Regions from separate parts of the Janthinobacterium sp. PLB04 genome, predicted to be linked through region 2. Evidence: predicted binding sites of a transcription regulator. Region 2 holds the regulator's gene; the other holds the start of a gene.
The links. The regulator FliA, encoded in region 2, starts transcription of late flagellar genes. The targets are predictions, from matches to a motif close to CTAAAGTTTNNNNNNNNNNNGCCGNTA.
Positions count from the first base shown of each region.

Region 1: LSO07_RS07450 (flagellar protein FliT) is a predicted target of FliA. The motif match lies at 5,326-5,352, and genes of this name have one in related genera.

Region 1 covers NZ_CP088968.1:1,726,774-1,735,964, reverse strand. Annotated here, with positions in the region: gene LSO07_RS07470 (S9 family peptidase) at 1-1,930, shown strand, start outside; gene LSO07_RS07465 (CsbD family protein) at 2,003-2,188, opposite strand; gene LSO07_RS07460 (class I SAM-dependent methyltransferase) at 2,363-2,998, opposite strand; gene LSO07_RS07455 (M13 family metallopeptidase) at 3,068-5,152, opposite strand; gene LSO07_RS07450 (flagellar protein FliT) at 5,453-5,692, shown strand; gene LSO07_RS07445 (type IV pilus assembly protein FimV) at 6,107-7,228, opposite strand; gene fumC (class II fumarate hydratase) at 7,401-8,795, shown strand; gene LSO07_RS07435 (RNA-binding S4 domain-containing protein) at 8,892-9,113, shown strand.
Region 2 covers NZ_CP088968.1:5,359,134-5,368,324, forward strand. Annotated here, with positions in the region: gene LSO07_RS23675 (S-layer protein) at 1-726, opposite strand, end outside; gene motD (flagellar motor protein MotD) at 825-1,595, opposite strand; gene LSO07_RS23685 (flagellar motor protein) at 1,601-2,347, opposite strand; gene LSO07_RS23690 (RNA polymerase sigma factor FliA) at 2,329-3,060, opposite strand; gene LSO07_RS23695 (MinD/ParA family ATP-binding protein) at 3,106-3,969, opposite strand; gene flhF (flagellar biosynthesis protein FlhF) at 3,962-5,290, opposite strand; gene flhA (flagellar biosynthesis protein FlhA) at 5,558-7,654, opposite strand; gene flhB (flagellar biosynthesis protein FlhB) at 7,651-8,844, opposite strand; gene LSO07_RS23715 (fumarylacetoacetate hydrolase family protein) at 9,104-9,191, opposite strand, start outside.

The sequences.
Region 1 (9,191 bases), 2.8 Mb from region 2:
GCAGGCGCGCCGCGAACGCGAGCGCACGGCCAGCCTGAACGGCATTCTCAGCTACAGCTGGTCGCCCGATGGCAAGCAGCTGCTGGTGCCGCTAGCCGGCAATCTGTACCTGGTCGACGCGGCCCATCCTGACAAGGCGCGCCTGGTCGCCAAGGGCAATGTGCTCGACCCGAAAATCTCGCCGAAAGGCCGCTATGTGTCGTTCGTGCGCGACCAGAACATCTATGTCATCGACCTGAAGTCGGGCCAGGAACGCCAGCTGACGACGGACGGCAAGGGCACCATCCGCAACGGCGAAGCCGAATTCGTGGCGCAGGAAGAAATGGGCCAGCGCACCGGCTACTACTGGGCTCCCGACGATTCCGCCATCGCGTATAAACGCTATGACGAAGCACCCGTGCCCGTCGTGCGCCGCTTCGAAATCTTCGCCGACCGCACCGACGTCGTCGAGCAGCGCTACCCGGCTGCCGGCGACCCGAACGTGCTGGTGCAGCTGCTGATCGTCTCGCCGGAAACGGGCGCGCAGCGCCAGGTGGACCTGGGCACGAACCCGGACATCTACCTGGTGCGCGCCGACTGGAGCGCGGACAGCAAGTCGCTCGTGTACCAGCGCCAGTCGCGCGACCAGAAGACCCTCGATTTGGTGGCAGTTGATGCAGCCACGTTGGCGCAGCGCACCCTGCTGACGGAAACGTCGAAGACCTGGGTCAGCATCCATGACGACCTGCGCTTCCTGTCGAACGGCACCTTCCTCTGGTCGTCCGAACGCACGGGCCGCAACCATCTGTATTTGTACGACATGGGCGGCAAGCTGCTGCACCCGGTCACTTCCGGCGCATGGGGCATCGACAGCGTGCTGGCCGTGAACCAGAAGACGGGCAAGGTGTTCGTCTCGTCGAACCGCGACGCCGTGATCGACAAGCAGACCTACGCGCTGGCCCTGGACGGCAGCACGGCCGACAAGCCGCAGCGCGTGACGAAAGCCGATGGCTGGCACGACACGACGTTCTCGCGCAATGGCGAAGTCTTCGTCGACACGTATTCCGACCCGGCCACGCCGCCGCAAGTGAGCATCCGCCGCCCGGACGGCGCCATGGTGGGCTGGCTGGAAGAAAACGCGCTGAACGCCAGCCACCCGTACGCGAAATACAAGGCGGACCACCTGCCGACGGAATACGGCACCCTGAAAGCCAACGATGGCCAGACGCTGTACTACTCCATCGTCAAGCCGTCGAACTTCGACGCAAGCAAACGCTACCCCGTCTACCTGTCGACGTATGGCGGCCCGCACTCGCAGCACGTGGCTCGCCGCTGGGGCAACAACTTCGACCAGTACATGGCGCAGCAGGGCTTTGTCGTCTTCCGCCTCGATAACCGCGGCTCGTCGCGCCGCGAGCGCGCATTCACGGACGCCATCTACCACAACCTGGGCGCGGCCGAAGTGGCCGACCAGCTGGTCGGCATCGACTGGCTGGGCAAGCAAAGCTTCGTCGATGCAAAACGCATCGGCGTGTTCGGCTGGAGCTATGGCGGCTTCATGACCCTGCGCTTGCTGTCGGCGGCATCGGACAAGATCGCCATGGGCGTCTCGGTGGCGCCCGTCACCGACTGGTCGCTGTACGACACCCACTACACGGAGCAATTCCTCGGCATGCCGAAGGAAAACGTCGATGGCTACAAGGCCAGTACCGTGTTCGCCCACCTCGACGGCCTGAAGTCGCCGCTGCTGCTGGTGCACGGCATGGCCGACGACAACGTCCTGTTCAGCAACAGCACCCGCCTGATCGACGCGCTGGTGAACCGCGGCGTGCAGTTCGACCTGATGACGTATCCGGGCGCCAAGCACGGCATCTCGTCGCGCGCGGGCCAGCGCCACGTGTACAAGAAAATCGAGATGTTCTTCAAGCAGAACCTGGGCGTAGCGAAGTAAAACGTGCCCACAAATAAAAACCGCCGCCTGTCTCGCGACAGGCGGCGGTTTTTTTATTGAGCGTGCGTCAGCTTAAGGTTTGCGCGTAACGGTCTCGACCGCATCCTTGACGTCGCCAACCTTCTTCTGCACTTTGCCTTCGACCTGGTTTGCCAGGCCCTTGGCTTGCTGTTCTTCGCTGCCGACGACTTTGCCAGCGGCTTCCTGGATTTTACCGCCGACTTCCTTCAGTTTACCTTCGACTTGATCTTTGTTCATGATGGATCCTCACTGTAGTTGGTACATCTGTTGTCCGGCCCCGAAGGGCCGGTACTGCGGCTCACACGCTGTTGCAAACTGCTTGCTGCGTGTCGATGTATCCATAGTACGCAAGGGGGATCAAAGGCTCTGTACGGTTCCTAACACATGCTCAATTTGCGCCAATATCGGCGATCACACGGGCTTGCGCCACACGGTGGCCAGCCACGGCTGCTGGTCGCGCGGCAAGCCGGGCGGGCGGTAGTACTGCTCGACCAAGGTAAAACCGGCCGCCTGCACGTAGGCGGCCCACGTCGCTTCGTCGTGATAGCTGCCATAGCGCGCGCCATTCCAGCCTTCCTGGTTCTGCCCGCGCGGGTTCGAGCTGAACAGCACGCCACCGGGCTTCAGGCACGCGTACAAAGCGCGCAGCACGCCGGGCAAGGCGGCGCTGGGCACGTGGAACAGCACGGCATTGGCAAACACGCCGTCGAAGTGCGCGGCGGGCAGATCGAGGTCGACGAAATCCTGCTGCCATACGGTGCAGCCGCTGTAGGCGCGCGCCATCTCGACGAAGCGGGGGCAGCCATCGACGCCCGTCGCATGGTGGCCCATGGCCGTGAACGCTTTCAGATCGCGGCCAGGGCCGCAGCCCAGGTCGAGAATATCCAGGGGCGCCGGCTTGCCGATGGCCCCCAGCAGCGCGGCGATGTTCTGGCTGACGTCGTGGTCGCGCGTGCCTTCGAAAAACTGCTCGGCACTGGCGTCGTAATGAGCCAGGGTGCGCCCGGTGATGGCGTGGATGGGGTCTTGCGGTGGGGTTGGCTTCATGGCGGTCCTGTCGATATGTGCCGCCATTTTACGGTGCCAGCGCACTGCGCGCTGGCACCGCTTTATAACCTACCAGACGCGCACGCGCTGTTCCGGCGCCAGGTACAGCTGCTGCCCCGGCTGGACGTCGAAGGCCGGGTACCAGGCGTCGAGGTTGCGCACGGTGGCGGCGCGGTATTGCGCCGGCGCATGGCCATCCGTGAGGATTTGCTGGCGCGCCGCCGCTTCGCGCGCCTTGCTGCGCCAGCTGACGCCATAACCCGTGAAGAAATCGCGGTCCGCATCCGCCTGCGCCGGCTTGCCCTGCTGCGACAAGGTGAACGCGTCATGCGCGGCCGCCACGCCGGCCAGGTCGGCCAGGTTTTCGCTCAGGGTCAGCTGGCCATTCACGCTCAGGTCGGGAAACGGCTTGTAGGCCGCGAACTGCGCCACCAATTGCTTGGATGCGGTCTGGAAATGCGCCAGGTCGGCCGGCGTCCACCAGTCGCGCAACTTGCCCTGGGCGTCGAACTGGGCGCCCTGGTCATCGAAGCTGTGGCTGATCTCGTGGCCGATGGTGGCGCCGATGCCGCCATAGTTGGCCGCATCGGATGCCTGGGGGTCGAAGAATGGCGGCTGCAGGATGGCGGCCGGAAAGTTCAGCGCATTTTGCAGCGGCAGGTTGACGGCATTGACCAGCTGCGCCGGCATGGCCCAGGCCTTGCGGTCAGGCGACTGGCCCAGCTTGGCCAGCTCCTGCCGGTAGTGGAACTGTTCCGCCCGCTGCACATTACCCAGCGCATCGCCGCGCACCACGCGCAAGCCCGCATAGCTGTCCCAGCGTTCCGGATAGCCGACGCCCACGTACAGGGTCTTGAGTTTTTCCTGCGCCTGCGCCTTGGTGGCCGGCGCCATCCAGTCCAGCTTGTCGATGCGGCGCGAGAAGGCGGCGACGATATTCGTCACCATGTCCTGTACGCGGGCTTTCGATTCAGGCGGGAAATAGCGCTCCACGTACAGCTTGCCGACGGCGTCGCTCAGGGCTGCATTCGTCGCGGCCAGCGCGCGCTTGCTGCGCGGCGACTGCTGCGGCGTGCCGCTCAAGGCGCTGCCGTAGAAGGCGAAGCGCTGGTCGGCGGCCGCTTTCGGCAAGGTCGTGCTGAAATGATTGATCGCGTGGAAGGCCAGGAAATCCTTCCATGTGGCCAGCGGCACACTCGCCACCAGCGCCGCGCTGCCCGTCATGGCCGTCGGATGCCAGACGATGAAGTCCGTCTGCCTGCCCAAGCCGGCCACCTGGAAGAAGGCCTTCCAGTCCAGTCCAGGCGCCTTGCTGGCGAAGTCGGCGGCACGCCACGCGTTATTGCCCTTGGCGACATCGGCCGAATCCTCGCGGCTGGCGTGGCTGGCGGCAATTTTCTGTTCCAGCGCAAACACGCGCGCGGCGCGGGCCGGCGCATCGCTGTAGCCAGCCTGCTTGAGCATGGCGGCGATATGCGCCTGGTAGCCTGCGCGCAAGCCCTGCATGCGCGCGCTGTCGCCCTGGTAGAACGCGCGGTCGGGCAAGCCCAGCCCGCCCTGCAGCAGGTAGGCCACGTTGCGCGTGGTGTCGTTCAAGTCTTGCGCCACCCACAGGCCGAACAGGTTTTCCGTATAAAAATTGGTGGCATTGAGCGGGTCGACATCGGCGCGCAAGCTCTCGCCCAGCGCGCGGGCCAGCCCTGCCTGGTCGCGTATGCCATCGATCTTCTTCAGCAGCGGCTTGATCGGCGCCCAGCCTTTCGCTTCGATAGCTGACTCATCCATCCAGGAACGGTAGAAATCGCTGACCTGGCGCGCCGATGCATCCGCCTGCGGCGCCGCCGCCAGGCCTTCGACGAGGGCGATGATGCGCTCGTTGGTCGCATTGGCGAGGATGGCGAACGAGCCCCAGCTGCTGCGGTCGGCGGGAATCTCCGTGCCGCGCAGCCAGTCGCCATTCACGTAATCGTAGAAATCGTCGCCGGGCAAGACAGCCGTGGGTGCCGCCATCGCGGCGGCAGGACTGGCGGCCGCCTCCTGGCCATGCGCGTGGACGACACCCCCGGCCAGGGCGATGCCGGACAGGGCCAGCGCCATGGCGCGCTTGCGCCAGGAAGCAGGGAAAGAGGAAGCGGCAGCAGTGACAACGCGCATGGTGATCCTTTCAGGCAAAGTAACGACAGTAGTATGCAAAATCATAACGCGTTTTGAAGCGCCGCAACACATTCCCCGGTCACCACGACGCCAGCAGGCATGCGTCTTGGGAGGCGATTCCGGCAGCAGGCAAGCAATCATCTAAATTATTTTCATTTTTTTTCAAAAACACCCTCAAGTTCCCGTTGCAGCCGCCGTTAATCTAGACAAGCGGTAATCCATTCACTAGTTACGGGTGTGCTCATGACCTCCAACGACGTTCTCTCGATGTATGAAAATATTGCAGGAATGACCAATAAAATGGTCTTGGCCGCACGTTCGAGCGACTGGGATGGATTGGATACCCTGGAAAACCAGTGCGCCAGCGCCGCCAGCGCGACCATGACAGGCAAGGTACCCGCCCTGGCCGGCGCCTCGCGCCTGCGCAAGATCGACTTGCTCAAGCAAATCTTGGCAAATGACCGCGAAATCCGCAGCATCACGGAACCGTGGATGACGCAGTTGCCGAGCGCCATGCCAGGTTCGCGCGCCCGCATGTAAGAAACTTGCAGCACCAGAAACGACAAAAGCACCTGCGGGTGCTTTTTTTGCGTCTGTCTCCGTGCCAGGGAGCGCGCCATCTGCGGCACCAGGCAAGGAAGGGGAATTTGGAAGGCGAGCCCCAGGTATCTCCTGGCGTCGCCTCGCTGCCGGTTGCATCCGGCGTTCGCGAGCACATCGTCGGCATCGCAAACCGCTTCCAGACCCAGGCGTTTATGCAACGCTACACCTGTTTGCCGCGCCACACTATCGTTGGTGACTGCGCCAGGCTGGGGCTGTTTTATCGTAGAGCAAGTCCACTGAATTAATCATATCACCATCTTTAAGAAATAAGCAACGCGATTGGCAAGCGTTTCCATGTATTTTTTCAATATCTTTTTTTATATCAAATTGTCGTGCCGCCTTGCATCAGCGTTAACGCGAGAACGGCTCCGGTTCCGGCTCAGCCCCTACCCCGCCTTCCACCGCTTCCGTCAGCACGGGCACATCCTTCTTCTTGCGGCTGAAAGGCTTGCGCAGCAAGACCCAGTATTTCGACGGCGCGCCCGGCCCGGCCGCCTGCTTGCGCTTGCGCACGACATACACGATGACCGCCGTCAGCAACAGGAAGACCAGAGTGCCGATGCCGAGCCACAGCAAGCCATTGCCACCCGCCGCCTTCTCGCCCGCTGGCGGCACCAGGGGCTTGGGCTTGGCATGCGGCACCCGCGCCTCGGCCGGCGCGGCAGCAGGCGCAGCGACGGCGGCAGCGGTGGCAGGCTGAGCCAGCGCCTTTTGCAAGGCGCCGAGCTTGCCTTCCAATTCGCCGAGCTTCTCATTCAAAGCCGCGTTTTTCTCATCCAGCGCCACGCACGCTTGCGCCTGCTCCACATTGGCCTGCGGCGCGCAGGCGGCGACGGGCGCCGTCGCGCGGCGCAACGGCGCCGGACGCAGCGCGGGCACAGCCGGCGCGGGCGCGGCCGGCGGCACGAACACGCGCGCCGGGCGCACGAGGCCCTCGGCGCGCGCGCGGGCCGCCAGCGCGGCGGCATCGGGTGACGGCGCGCCGGCCGCAGCCCGTGGCAACGGTGCGGATACGGGCGCAGGCAACGGAATCGCGGGCCGGACTGGCGCACTGACGGCAGCGGCAGCAGGCGGGGCCGCCGTCAGCCACACGGTGCCCAGGCGCACGACGGCGCCATTGCCACTGCCCAGCAACAAATACAGATGCACATGGCCCGCCTGGATCGCTTGCCGGGTACTCACGCGCACATAGTGGCGCCCGCCGCGTTCCAGCGGGCTGATCGTCAAGGTTTGCAGGGCCGGATCCATGCCGATGCCCCCGCCGCGGTACACATCGGGCGAAGCCAGGCGCACGGCCACGCCATTGGCTTCCTCGGGCGCCAGAGCCGTCAGTTCGATTTCGGCCAGCAGAGGCTGGCCCACATGCGACAGCACGGCCATCTCGCCCAGTTCGGCCGCCATGACGGGCGGCAAGGCCAGGCTGGCGGCGGCGCACGCGATCAGGGACCAACGGGGAAGACTGCTGCTCTGCATGGACTGATCACTTTGATAACAGGGTAAATAAGGGGAACTCGCCTGTCTTTAACGGCAGGAAAACGCAAAAATATAGATAGGCCAGGGTAAAAATGATGCATTACAGCATCATCCTGTGCCTTTTTTGCGCCTGGAGTACACTCGATCCACCTCTATCGATGAAAGGGATGTCATGAGTAGCAGAATCGAACGCGACAGTTTCGGCCCGATCGACGTACCCGCCGACCGGCTGTGGGGAGCGCAAACGCAGCGCTCGCTCGAGCACTTCCACATTTCCACGGAAAAGATGCCGCCCGAACTGATCGCCGCCCTGGCCACCGTCAAGCGCGCGGCCGCCCACGTCAACCTGGACTTGGGATTACTAGATGGCAAGAAAGCCGTGGCCATCACGCAGGCGGCCGACGAAGTGCTGGCCGGCAAGCACGACGCGGAATTCCCGCTGGCCGTCTGGCAGACGGGCTCTGGCACGCAAAGCAATATGAACATGAACGAAGTGCTGGCCAACCGCGGTTCCGAGCTGATCGGCGGCTTGCGGGGCGCCGAGCGCCTGCTGCACCCGAACGACGACGTCAACCTGGGCCAGTCTTCGAACGATATCTTTCCGACAGCCATCCACGTGGCCGCCGCCCTGGCCGTTGCCAACACGGTCTTGCCGCCGCTGCGCCAGCTGCGCGCCACCCTGGATGCGAAAGCCACGGAATTTGCCGACATCGTCAAGATCGGCCGCACCCATTTGCAGGATGCGACGCCGCTGACCCTGGGCCAGGAATTTTCCGGCTACGTGGCGCAACTGGACTTTGCCGAGCACATCATCACGGCATCGTTGCCGCCGCTGCTGCAACTGGCCGCCGGCGGCACGGCCGTGGGCACGGGCTTGAATGCCCACGTGGAATTTGCCGGCCGCATCGCGGCCGAGCTGGCGCGCCTGACGGGCCAGCCGTTCGAGACGGCCAGCAACAAGTTCGCCGCCCTGGCCGCCCACGACGCCCTCGTCGCCGCCCATGGCGCACTGAAAACCCTGGCCACGGCCCTGATGAAAATCGCCAACGACGTGCGCTGGATGGCCTCCGGCCCCCGTTCCGGCCTGGGCGAAATCACCATCCCCGAAAATGAGCCGGGCAGCTCCATCATGCCGGGCAAGGTCAATCCTACCCAGTGCGAAGCGCTGACCATGCTGTGCTGCCAGGTCTTCGGCAACGACGTCGCCATCACGGTGGGCGGCGCCTCGGGCAATTTCGAGCTGAATGTCTTCAAACCCTTGATTGCGCACAACTTTCTGCAAAGCGCGCGCCTGCTGGGCGACGGCATGCGCAGCTTCGACGAGCATTGCGCCCACGGCATCGCGCCGAACCGCGAACGCATCGCCGAACTGATGGAGCGTTCCTTGATGCTGGTCACGGCGCTGGCGCCGCACATCGGCTACGACAAGGCGGCGCAAATCGCCAAGCAGGCCCAGCATGAAGGCACGACCCTGAAGGACGCGGCGCTGGCCCTGGGCTTTGTGACGGAAGAGCAATTTGGCGCGTGGATCGTGCCCCTGGAGATGACGCGTCCCAACAAAAGCTGAGGCTGCACCCTGCATTGCTGGCGGCTTCAGGTAAACTAGGGATTAGTTGAGGTCGTCATCAAGTGTTTAAAACACATCATTGCAATAAGGGATACAATGCAAAAAGTAAGCTTTGATTTAACATCCGAGTTCGTCGAGCTGAACCAGCTGTTGAAGCTGGTCGGCCTGTGCGACAGCGGTGGCGCAGGCAAGGTCATGGTCGATAGCGGCGTGGTGAAGGTCGATGGCAAGAAGGAATTGCGCAAGACCGCCAAGATCCGCGCCGGCCAGGTCGTCAGCGTGGGCGATATCCGTATCACGGTCGTCGGCCCCGCTTGATGCCGGCATGGGGCGCGAAAGCAGCCCCATGCTTCCAGCCATCACCGCTGCCAGCCGGCTGCCTGGATCAAGCTGCAA
Region 2 (9,191 bases):
CATGATGTTGGGGGCGGCATCGTTAAAGGCGCGCAAGTCGGCGATGCTGTAACTGCCCTTGTTGCGCGATGGATGGTTGATGACGGCGTAGCTGGTCTCCGGATAGTTCTGCTTGAGCCAGTTGATGGCTTGCAGCGCATCGGCTGCCGTCTTGTTATAGCGGGTTTCTCCATGTTTGGCTTTCCATGCTGCAACATCGGCAGCGTCGAACATGCTGGCGTCGCGCGTGGTAAACAGGTACTCGAACTCCTTCATGCCCCGGGTGCTGGCACTGAGCTTGTCCGCGCCCTCGAACAGGCCGATGCCGATGTGATCGTGGGTCGGCATGTCCCACTCGAAGCCGGAAAAGACCAGTTTGTCGGCATAGGTGCCGCCCGCCTGCAGCGCCTGCACGCGTGGAATTTCATAGCGCTCAGCACCGATGGACATCGGGATGGGCGTCGGCAGCGGCGCGCCCAGTGCGTCGCGCGTGGAGACGCGCAAATGGTTGGACAGCGCCATCCAGTCGAGGCCGTAGCTGCCGAACGCCTTGACCAGCACCTTGTCCAGCGTCTGGCTGACATCCGCATCGGCCGATTGCGTGGTGTGGGTATGCAGGTCGCCGGCGATCCAGCGGCCAGTCGGGACCGGTGGCACGCTGCTGGACGGGTCGCTATCGCCGCCGCAAGCGGCGACGCTCAACAGGATGGCGATAGCCGAAGGAAGCAACATTCTGGAGTAAGACATGGGATAGACCTGGAGGCTGAAAAGAAGTGCGACAGCCTAGCATTCCAGTATGACCACCGAATGACATGCGCCTGACCTTAGCGGCCCGAAAGACCCGTCTAGTTGGCCACCGGTGCCGTCGGCACTTCCGTCACCGTTTCGGGGATGCCCGACAAAATCGTCACGGCGACCCGGCGGTTGCGCGCGCGCCCTTCCGCCGTTTCGTTCGGCGCCACGGGGATATTGTCGGCGTGGCCGACGGCCGTCAGGCGCGACGCCTTGACGCCGCTGGCGATGAACAGGCGCACCACGGCGCTGGCGCGCGCGGCCGACAATTCCCAGTTCGAGGCAAAGTTGGAATTACTGATCGGCTGCACGTCCGTATGCCCTTCCACCTGCACGTCGTGCGTATCGTCCTTGAGCAGCACGGCGACGGCGCGCAGGGCCTGGTCCGATTCCACCGTCAGGCGCGCCGCGCCCGGGTCGAACAGCACGCTGGCATTGATTTCCACGCTCACGCCGCGGCTCGTCTGCGTGACCCGCACCTTGCCTTCCTTCACCAGCGGCGCCAGGGTGGAGGTCAGGTCCTGCGCCAGGCGCGTCATGTGTTCGCGCTCGCGGCGGATGGCTTCCGTGCGGCGTTTCAGGGCCGGGTTCGGCAGCGGAATGGCCTGCGGCGCCTCCATGATGATGGGCGGCGCGCCCTTTTCCAGGCTGAAGGCCTGGCCGATGGCATTCTGGAAGACGCGGTATTTGCCTTCGTTGACTTGCGAAATCGCGTACATGACAACGAAGAAGGCGAACAGCAGGGTGATGAAGTCGGCGTACGAGATCAGCCAGCGGTCCTGGTTGTCCGGTTCCTCGTCATACTTCCTGCGCGCGCGCCGCATCATGGTCAGTGCTCGTGCAGCAGGCTGGAAACGCGCTCTTCGATGATGCGCGTATGGTCGCCCGTGGCGATGTCGTACAGCACGGCGGCCGTGATTTCGTATTGCAGCACGCGGCGCGAGACGATGGCCTTGAGTTTATTCGCCACCGGCAGGAACAGCAGGTTGGCCAGGCCGACGCCATAAATCGTCGAGACAAACGCCACGGCAATGCCGCCGCCCAGCTTGCTCGGATCGGTGAGGTTTTCCATCACGTGGATCAGGCCCAGCACGGCGCCCAGGATGCCGATGGTGGGCGAATAACCGGCCGCCGATTCCCACACCTTGACGGCCTGGCGCTCGGCCATTTCATAGGCGGAGATTTCCACGTCGAGCAGCTGGCGCAGCTTGTCGGGCGCGATGCCGTCGACGATCATCCTCAAGCCCTTGGCGTTGAAGCGGTCGGCCGTGTTTTCCATCAGGCGCTCGAGCGCCAGCGGGCCGTCGCGCCGCGCCGTCAGGCTCCACTGCCCGATGTCGCGCGCCAGCGCGGCACGCGTGTCGGGCGGCGGCAAAAACACCCAGCGCAGCATTTCCAGGCCGCGCACGAAGGTGCGCAGCCGCGTTTGCAGCAGCACGGCGCCGAAGGTGCCGATGACAACGATGGCAAAGGCGGCCGGCTGCAGCAGGGAGGCCATCTTGCCGCCTTCCAGTGCCTGGCCGACCAAAAGGCCCGCCAGCGCCAGCGCCAGCCCGATTACGCTGGACCAGTCCACGCCTGCTCCCTCAAGGTTGCGCGCAGGCGCGCGACGGCCTGGGTATGCAGCTGCGAGACGCGCGATTCCGACACGCCCATCACCGCGCCGATCTCCTTCAGGTTCAGCTCTTCTTCGTAATACAGGCCCATGAGTATTTTCTCGCGTGGTGGCAGCGCGTCGATGGCATCGATCACGGATTGCCGGAAATCGGTATCTAGCAGGGAGCGCAAGGGGTCGCTGTCTTCGTCCACGCAGTGGCGGTCGAGGAAGCTGTCATTGCCGTCCGGGTCATGAAAGTCTTCGTAGTACACGAGCTGGTGGCCGCCGCCGTCGCCCAGCATTTCCTGGTAGTCGGCCAGCGACATCTTCAGCAGCTTTGCCACTTCCGACTCCGTCGGCGGATGGCCGAGGCGCTGCTGCAAGGTACTCATCGCCTCCTCGATCTTGCGCATGTTCTGGCGCATGCTGCGCGGCAGCCAGTCGCTGGTGCGCAATTCGTCGAGCATGGCGCCGCGGATGCGCAGCACGGCATACGTCTCGAACTGCGCGCCATGCGTCTCTTCATAGCGGCTAATGGCATCGAGCAGGCCGATCATGCCGGCCTGGATCAGGTCATCGACCTCGACCGAAGGCGGCAATTTCGCCTTCATATGGTGCGCCAGACGCTTCACCAGCGGAATGTGCTCCGTCAGCAAATAGTCCTTGTTCGATTTCCCTTTGACCGTGTACATAGGCTGCTTATTGTTTTCTCATCTTATCTGGTGCTACGGTTCGATTCAGGCGCTGAACTGGTGCGGGCTCCCCGTCTGGTACAAGGTGCCGCCAAGCACCGGTGCCGCCGAACGGGCCAGCCGCTCGGCCAGTCCGCGAAACGCCACCGAGGCGCCCGCCAGCGGAAACGCATCGACCACGCTGCGGCCCAGCCGCGCCGCGCGGTGCAGATACTCGTCGGCAGGCACCGAACCCATCGAGGTCAGCTTCACGGCCAGGTAGCGGCTCGCCGCCTGCGCCATATTATCGTATACCACTTTTGCCTCGGATTCGGAAGCGCCGGTGACGAGAATACCGAACGGACGGCGCCCCAGTTCCTGGCTCAGGCGCTTGATCAGGCAGTACGCCGCCTTGATCGAGGTGGCGCTGGTCGACACTTGCACGACGATATCGGACGAGGCCATCAGGGGCACGGGGAAGCAATCGCCCTCGTCGGCCACGACGCCGTCGACCAGCACGATGCCGCTCTGGCGCGCCAGCACCTCGAACGTCTTGCCCAGGCGGCGCAGTTCGTCCTCGCCCGCATAGTCCATGCTGTCCATCAAATGGTTGCGCGCACCCAGGCTGGCCACGCCAAAGCCTTGCGGCACCTGGTGGATGACCTGGTTCAAGCCGCACTGCTGGCGCGCCACGTCGCGCAGGCTGGCGCCGTGCGCCAGTCCCAGGCGCGCCGCCACGCCATCGCTGCCGCCGCTGGCGTCGAGCAGCAGCACGTCATTGCCGCCGTAGACGAGCGAGGCGCCCAGGTTGACCAGCATGGCGCCCTTGTCGTCCTGCGGCGTGGCCGAGAGGAACGTCATGACGCGCGGCTGCGGGCCGGCCAGCATGCGGCGCAAGCCTTCGGCCTGGTCGAAATCGAAATTAGCCAAGGTGCACCCCGCGCGCTTCATTGTTGCGGGCGGCCGCCTGCGCCATCAGGAGCGGCAGTTCGGCATCGGAAAACTGCGTCGCCGCCGCATCGCGCTTGAGCTTGAAGGCGCGGTCGATCAGGTAGCCGCGGTCGGCCAGGTACAGGTCTTCCGGCACGCGCTGGCCGTTCGACACATAAAACAGGTTCAGCTTCTGGCGGATCACCACGTCGAGCACGTTGCCGATCGAGGCCGCTTCATCGAGCTTGGTCATGATGCAGCCGGCCAGGCCGCTGCCCTGGTAGGCGCGCACCACTTCGTTGAGGGTTTCCTGGGTCGCCGTGGAGTTCAGGCACAGCAGGCGTTTCACATCGGCGCCGGCGCCCGACAGCATGGCCACCTGCTCCGTGACCATCTGGTCGCGCTGGCTCACGCCGACCGTATCGATCAGCACCGTGTGCTTGTTCTTCAATTCCTTCAGGGCGATGCGCAAGTCCGCCTCGTCCTTCACGGAATGCACCATCACGCCGAGGATCTTGCCGTAGATGCGCAGCTGTTCGTGCGCGCCGATACGGTAGGCATCGGTGGTGATCAGGGCCAGCTTTTCCGGGCCGTGGCGCATCACGCAGCGGGCCGCCAGCTTGGCCGTGCTGGTGGTCTTGCCGACGCCGGTCGGGCCCACCAGGGCAAACACGCCGCCCTGCTCCAGCATGGCGTCTTCATTGGCCACCGTATTCAGGTTGCGGCTGAGGACGGTCTTGATCCAGCGCATGCTTTGCGCGCCATCGAGGCCGGCCGGCAGCTTGTCGATCAGGTAGCGCGCCAGGCTGGCCGAAAAACCGGCAGCCAGCATTTCGCGCAGCACGACGGCTTTTTGCGGCTCGCGCTGCTGCGTCGAACCCCACGAGATTTCCGCCAGCTGGGTTTCCATCATGCCGCGCATGGCACGGATTTCATTCATCATGCCGCTCATCTCGGCGGCGGCGTTTTCCTTGACGTGCGCCAGCGCGCTGGCCATCATCTGCTGCATGCGGGCCATGTCCACTGGCTCGGAGGCAGCCTGGCGCGGTGCGGCGGGACGCGGCGCGGCCGGGCGCTGTGCCGGGGCGGCCGGACGCTGCGGCGTGGCGAACTGGGTCTGCAACTGGGGACGGGGCTGGGCCATTTCGGACGCGGCCGGCGGCGACGCCAGCGAAGCGGCATCGTCATTGGCCAGCGCGAGGATTTCCACCACGCCATCGGCCTGGCGGTTCGACAGGATCACGGCATCGGGGCCCAGCGCTTCGCGCACCTTGCGCAGCGCATCGCGCGACGAGGCGCCCGTAAATTTCTTCACATTCATGACCGGCCTCCCAAGGCGGGGGTGGCGCAATATTGGCTGAACTGTGTGACCATCATCGACTCCTGTTGCTTGAGTGCTGTCTTCCACATGGACACAGATCACCCGGACAGTTTCCATTATTAGCGATGCTTGCAGGAAACGATCGAAGGAACAGGACGGGAAAGTACCCGTTATTCAGTTTGCCGAGAGGAAATTGATGTTTATTTGACCAAAGGCAAGGGCTGGGGCCAGACCCGGCGGGCCTGACCCCGGTACTAATGCTGTCAACTACTGCGCCCCCACCAGCGCCGTGACGCGGATGGTCTTGGTTTCCGGCACTTCCGCATGCGACAGCACTTTAAGCTGCGGCAAGGCGCGGCGCAGGAAACGCGACAGCAAGGCGCGCAGCGGCGCCGGCACCAGCAGCACCGGCGTCAGGCCCAGCGCTTCCTGCTGCTGCGCGGCCAGGCCCGCCTGGTGCGCGATGGTGTCGGCCAGGCCAGGCTCGATGCCGGCGCCATCGCCGCCATTGCCCATCGCCTGCATCAGCAGGCGCTCCAGGCGGCTGTCGAGCGTCATCACGGACAGTTCGGCCGCGCCGGGGAACAGTTGCTGCACGATGGCGCGGCCCAGGGCGACGCGCACCAGCGCAGTCAGGTCGTTCGGGTCTTGCGTATTGACCGTATGCTCGGCCAGAGTTTCGATGATGGTGCGCATGTCGCGGATGTGCACGCCCTCGGCCAGCAGGTTCTGCAGCACTTTTTGCAGGGTCGACAAGGACAGCATCTTCGGCACCAGGTCTTCCACCAGGCGCGGCGCATCCTTGCCCAGGTGGTCGAGCAGCGACTGCACTTCCGCGCGGCCCAGCAGCTCGGAAGCGTGCGAGGTGATCAGGTGATTCAGGTGCGTGGCCACCACGGTGCCTGCGTCGACCACCGTGTAGCCCATCGATTGGGCCTGGTCGCGCAAGCTCGCGTCGATCCAGGTGGCGGGCAAGCCGAAAGCGGGATCGTTCGTGGCCAGGCCCGGCAAGGTGCCGCTGGCCATGCCGGGATTAATCGCCAGGAACTGGCCGTTGAACGCTTCGCCCACGCCCACTTCCACGCCCTTGAGGGTGATGCGGTAGGCGGACGGCTTCAATTCCAGGTTGTCGCGGATATGCACGGGCGGTGCCAGGAAACCCACTTCCTGGGCAAATTTCTTGCGGATGCCCTTGATGCGTTTGAGCAATTCCCCGCCCTGCGTCTTGTCGACCAGGGGGATCAAACGGTAGCCCACTTCCAGGCCCAGGGTATCGACGGGCATGATGTCTTGCCAGCTGGCTTCTTCCTGCTCGGGCGCCACGGTCGCTTGCGGCACTTCGGCCGGCTTTTCGGCCGCCGCTTTTTCCTGCGTGCGTTTCTTGCTGATCAGATAGGCGGAACCGGCCAGCAACGAAGCCAGCAGGATGAAGACCATGTTCGGCATGCCGGGAATCAAGCCCATGCCGCCGATGATGCCGGCGGTAATATAGAGCACCTGCGGTTTCGCAAACAATTGCCCCACCAGCTGGGTGCCGATGTCCTGTTCGCTGGCCACGCGCGAGACGACGATACCGGCCGCCGTGGAAATGATCAGCGAAGGAATCTGCGCCACCAGGCCGTCACCGATGGCCAGCAGGGTGTAGTTCTTGAGCGCATCGGCAAAGCCCATGTCGTGCTGCAGCAAGCCCACCAGCAAGCCGCCGACGATATTGATGACGGTGACCATGATGCCGGCGATGGCGTCGCCGCGCACGTATTTGCTGGCGCCGTCCATGGCGCCGTAGAATTCCGCTTCCTGCGCCACTTCCGTGCGGCGGCGGCGCGCTTCGTCTTCGCCGATCAGGCCCGCGTTCAGGTCGGCATCGATGGCCATCTGTTTACCAGGCATGGCGTCCAGCGCGAAGCGGGCTCCTACCTCGGCGATACGGCCCGCACCCTTGGTCACCACCGTAAAGTTGATGATCGTCAAAATGATAAACACGACGATACCGACCGTGTAGTTGCCGCCGATCAAGAAGTGACCGAACGCCTCGATCACTTTACCGGCCGCGTCGGCGCCCGTATGGCCTTCCGTCAACACCACGCGCGTGGACGCCACGTTCAGCGACAGGCGCAGCATGGTCGACACGAGCAGGATGGTCGGGAACGCCATGAAGTCGAGCGGCTTGACCGTGTACAGCGCCGTCAGCAGCACGATGATGGACAGCGCGATATTAAAACTGAAGAAGATGTCGAGGATGAAGGCCGGCAGCGGCAGCACCATCATCGCCAGCAGCATGATGATGATGACAGGCGCTGCGATGCCCTTGCTGGCGTTGCCACCCATTCCGCTGAGCCAGGCTGGCATTCTCAGGCCGTTCATGGTGTACTTCCTTTATTCTTGTCTTCTGCGCCGGCTGCGGGCGGTGTCTGTGAGGCGGGATTCTGCGGGTCGAGCTCGGGCGGCACGTCGAGTTTCTTCGGCTTGTCGGGACGCTCGCCCTGGCCCTTGCCGTAGCTGCGCAGCTGGAACACGTAGGCCAGCACTTCGGCCACGGCGCCATACAGCGCCTCGGGAATTTCGTCGCCGATGTCCGTGTGCTTGTACAGCGCGCGCGCCAGGGCCGGCGCTTCCAGGATGGCAACCTTGTGTTCGCCGGCCAGTTCGCGGATCTTCGCCGCCACCTCGTCGATGCCTTTGGCCACCACCTGCGGCGCGCCGCGCGAATTCTCGCCATACTTCAAGGCCACCGCGTAGTGGGTAGGATTGGTCACCACCACGTCGGCCGTCGGTACATCGGCCATCATGCGGCGGCGCGACATTTCATGCTGCATCTGGCGTATCTTCGCCTTGATCTGCGGATTGCCGTCCGATTCCTTCGACTCTTGCTTGACTTCCTGCAAGGACATTTTCATCTTGTTAGCGTAGTGCCACATCTGGTACGGACCGTCGATGGCGGCAATCAAGCCCAGCGCGCCGACGATCAGCAAAAAGGCCGTGATCAGCAAGCTGATCAGATGAGCCGATCCGGCGCGCAAGGATTCCACCGACAAGCCCAGCACGGCGTCCTTTTGATGCTGCATCACCATCCAGGCGACGACGCCGACGACGAGGGTCTTGGCGATGGCCTTGAGCAATTCCACCAGCGCATTCTTCGAAAACATGTTGCCCAGGCCGCGAATCGGGTTGAGCTTGCCAAAATTGGGGGTGAACGCCTTGGAACTGAACAGCCAGCCGCCCACCAGCACGGGCGAGGCCAGGGCGACGAGCATGATGGCCAGCGCGTACGGCAGGCAAGTCAGCAAGACGGAGCCCACGTCGTAGCCGATGCGCAACATCATCGCATCGGGATTGAGTATCTGCTCCCGGTCCAGGGTCAGCCCGGAAACCATGACAGCCGTCAACCGCCGCACGATGGCGTCGCCGGCAAACCACAGGCAGCAGCCGGACGCCATCAGCACAGTGAACGTTGCCACTTCACGCGATCGCGGAACGTCGCCTTCCTCACGCGCCTGCTCGAGGCGCTTCGGTGACGCGGCTTCGGTCTTTTCTGCGTCGCTGTCTTCCGACATCAATCAACTCCGGTGAAGTCCTGCAGCCTGGCTAGGCGCAATACGGACTGGGCATGTGGCATTATCGGTTCAATTACCGCAACGCCATCAAGGGAAAAGGAGGGCGAATCCCCTGCTTTTCCTTTGCCTGAATGAAACAGCCGCAGGCGCCCACTTCAAAGGAGACCGAAAAATGGTCAGGGCAAGGCGCAGCCCCGAAGACAGTACGAACAGTACGGCGAGGGGTTGCAACGCAGTCATGGCCATTTTCTCGGGGCTCCTAACGGCTTTTCCTCGCCTCGGCCTGCTTGACGGTCTGCTCGATGGCGCCAAACAAGGACTTGCCGTCGTCACCCAGCACTTCCAAT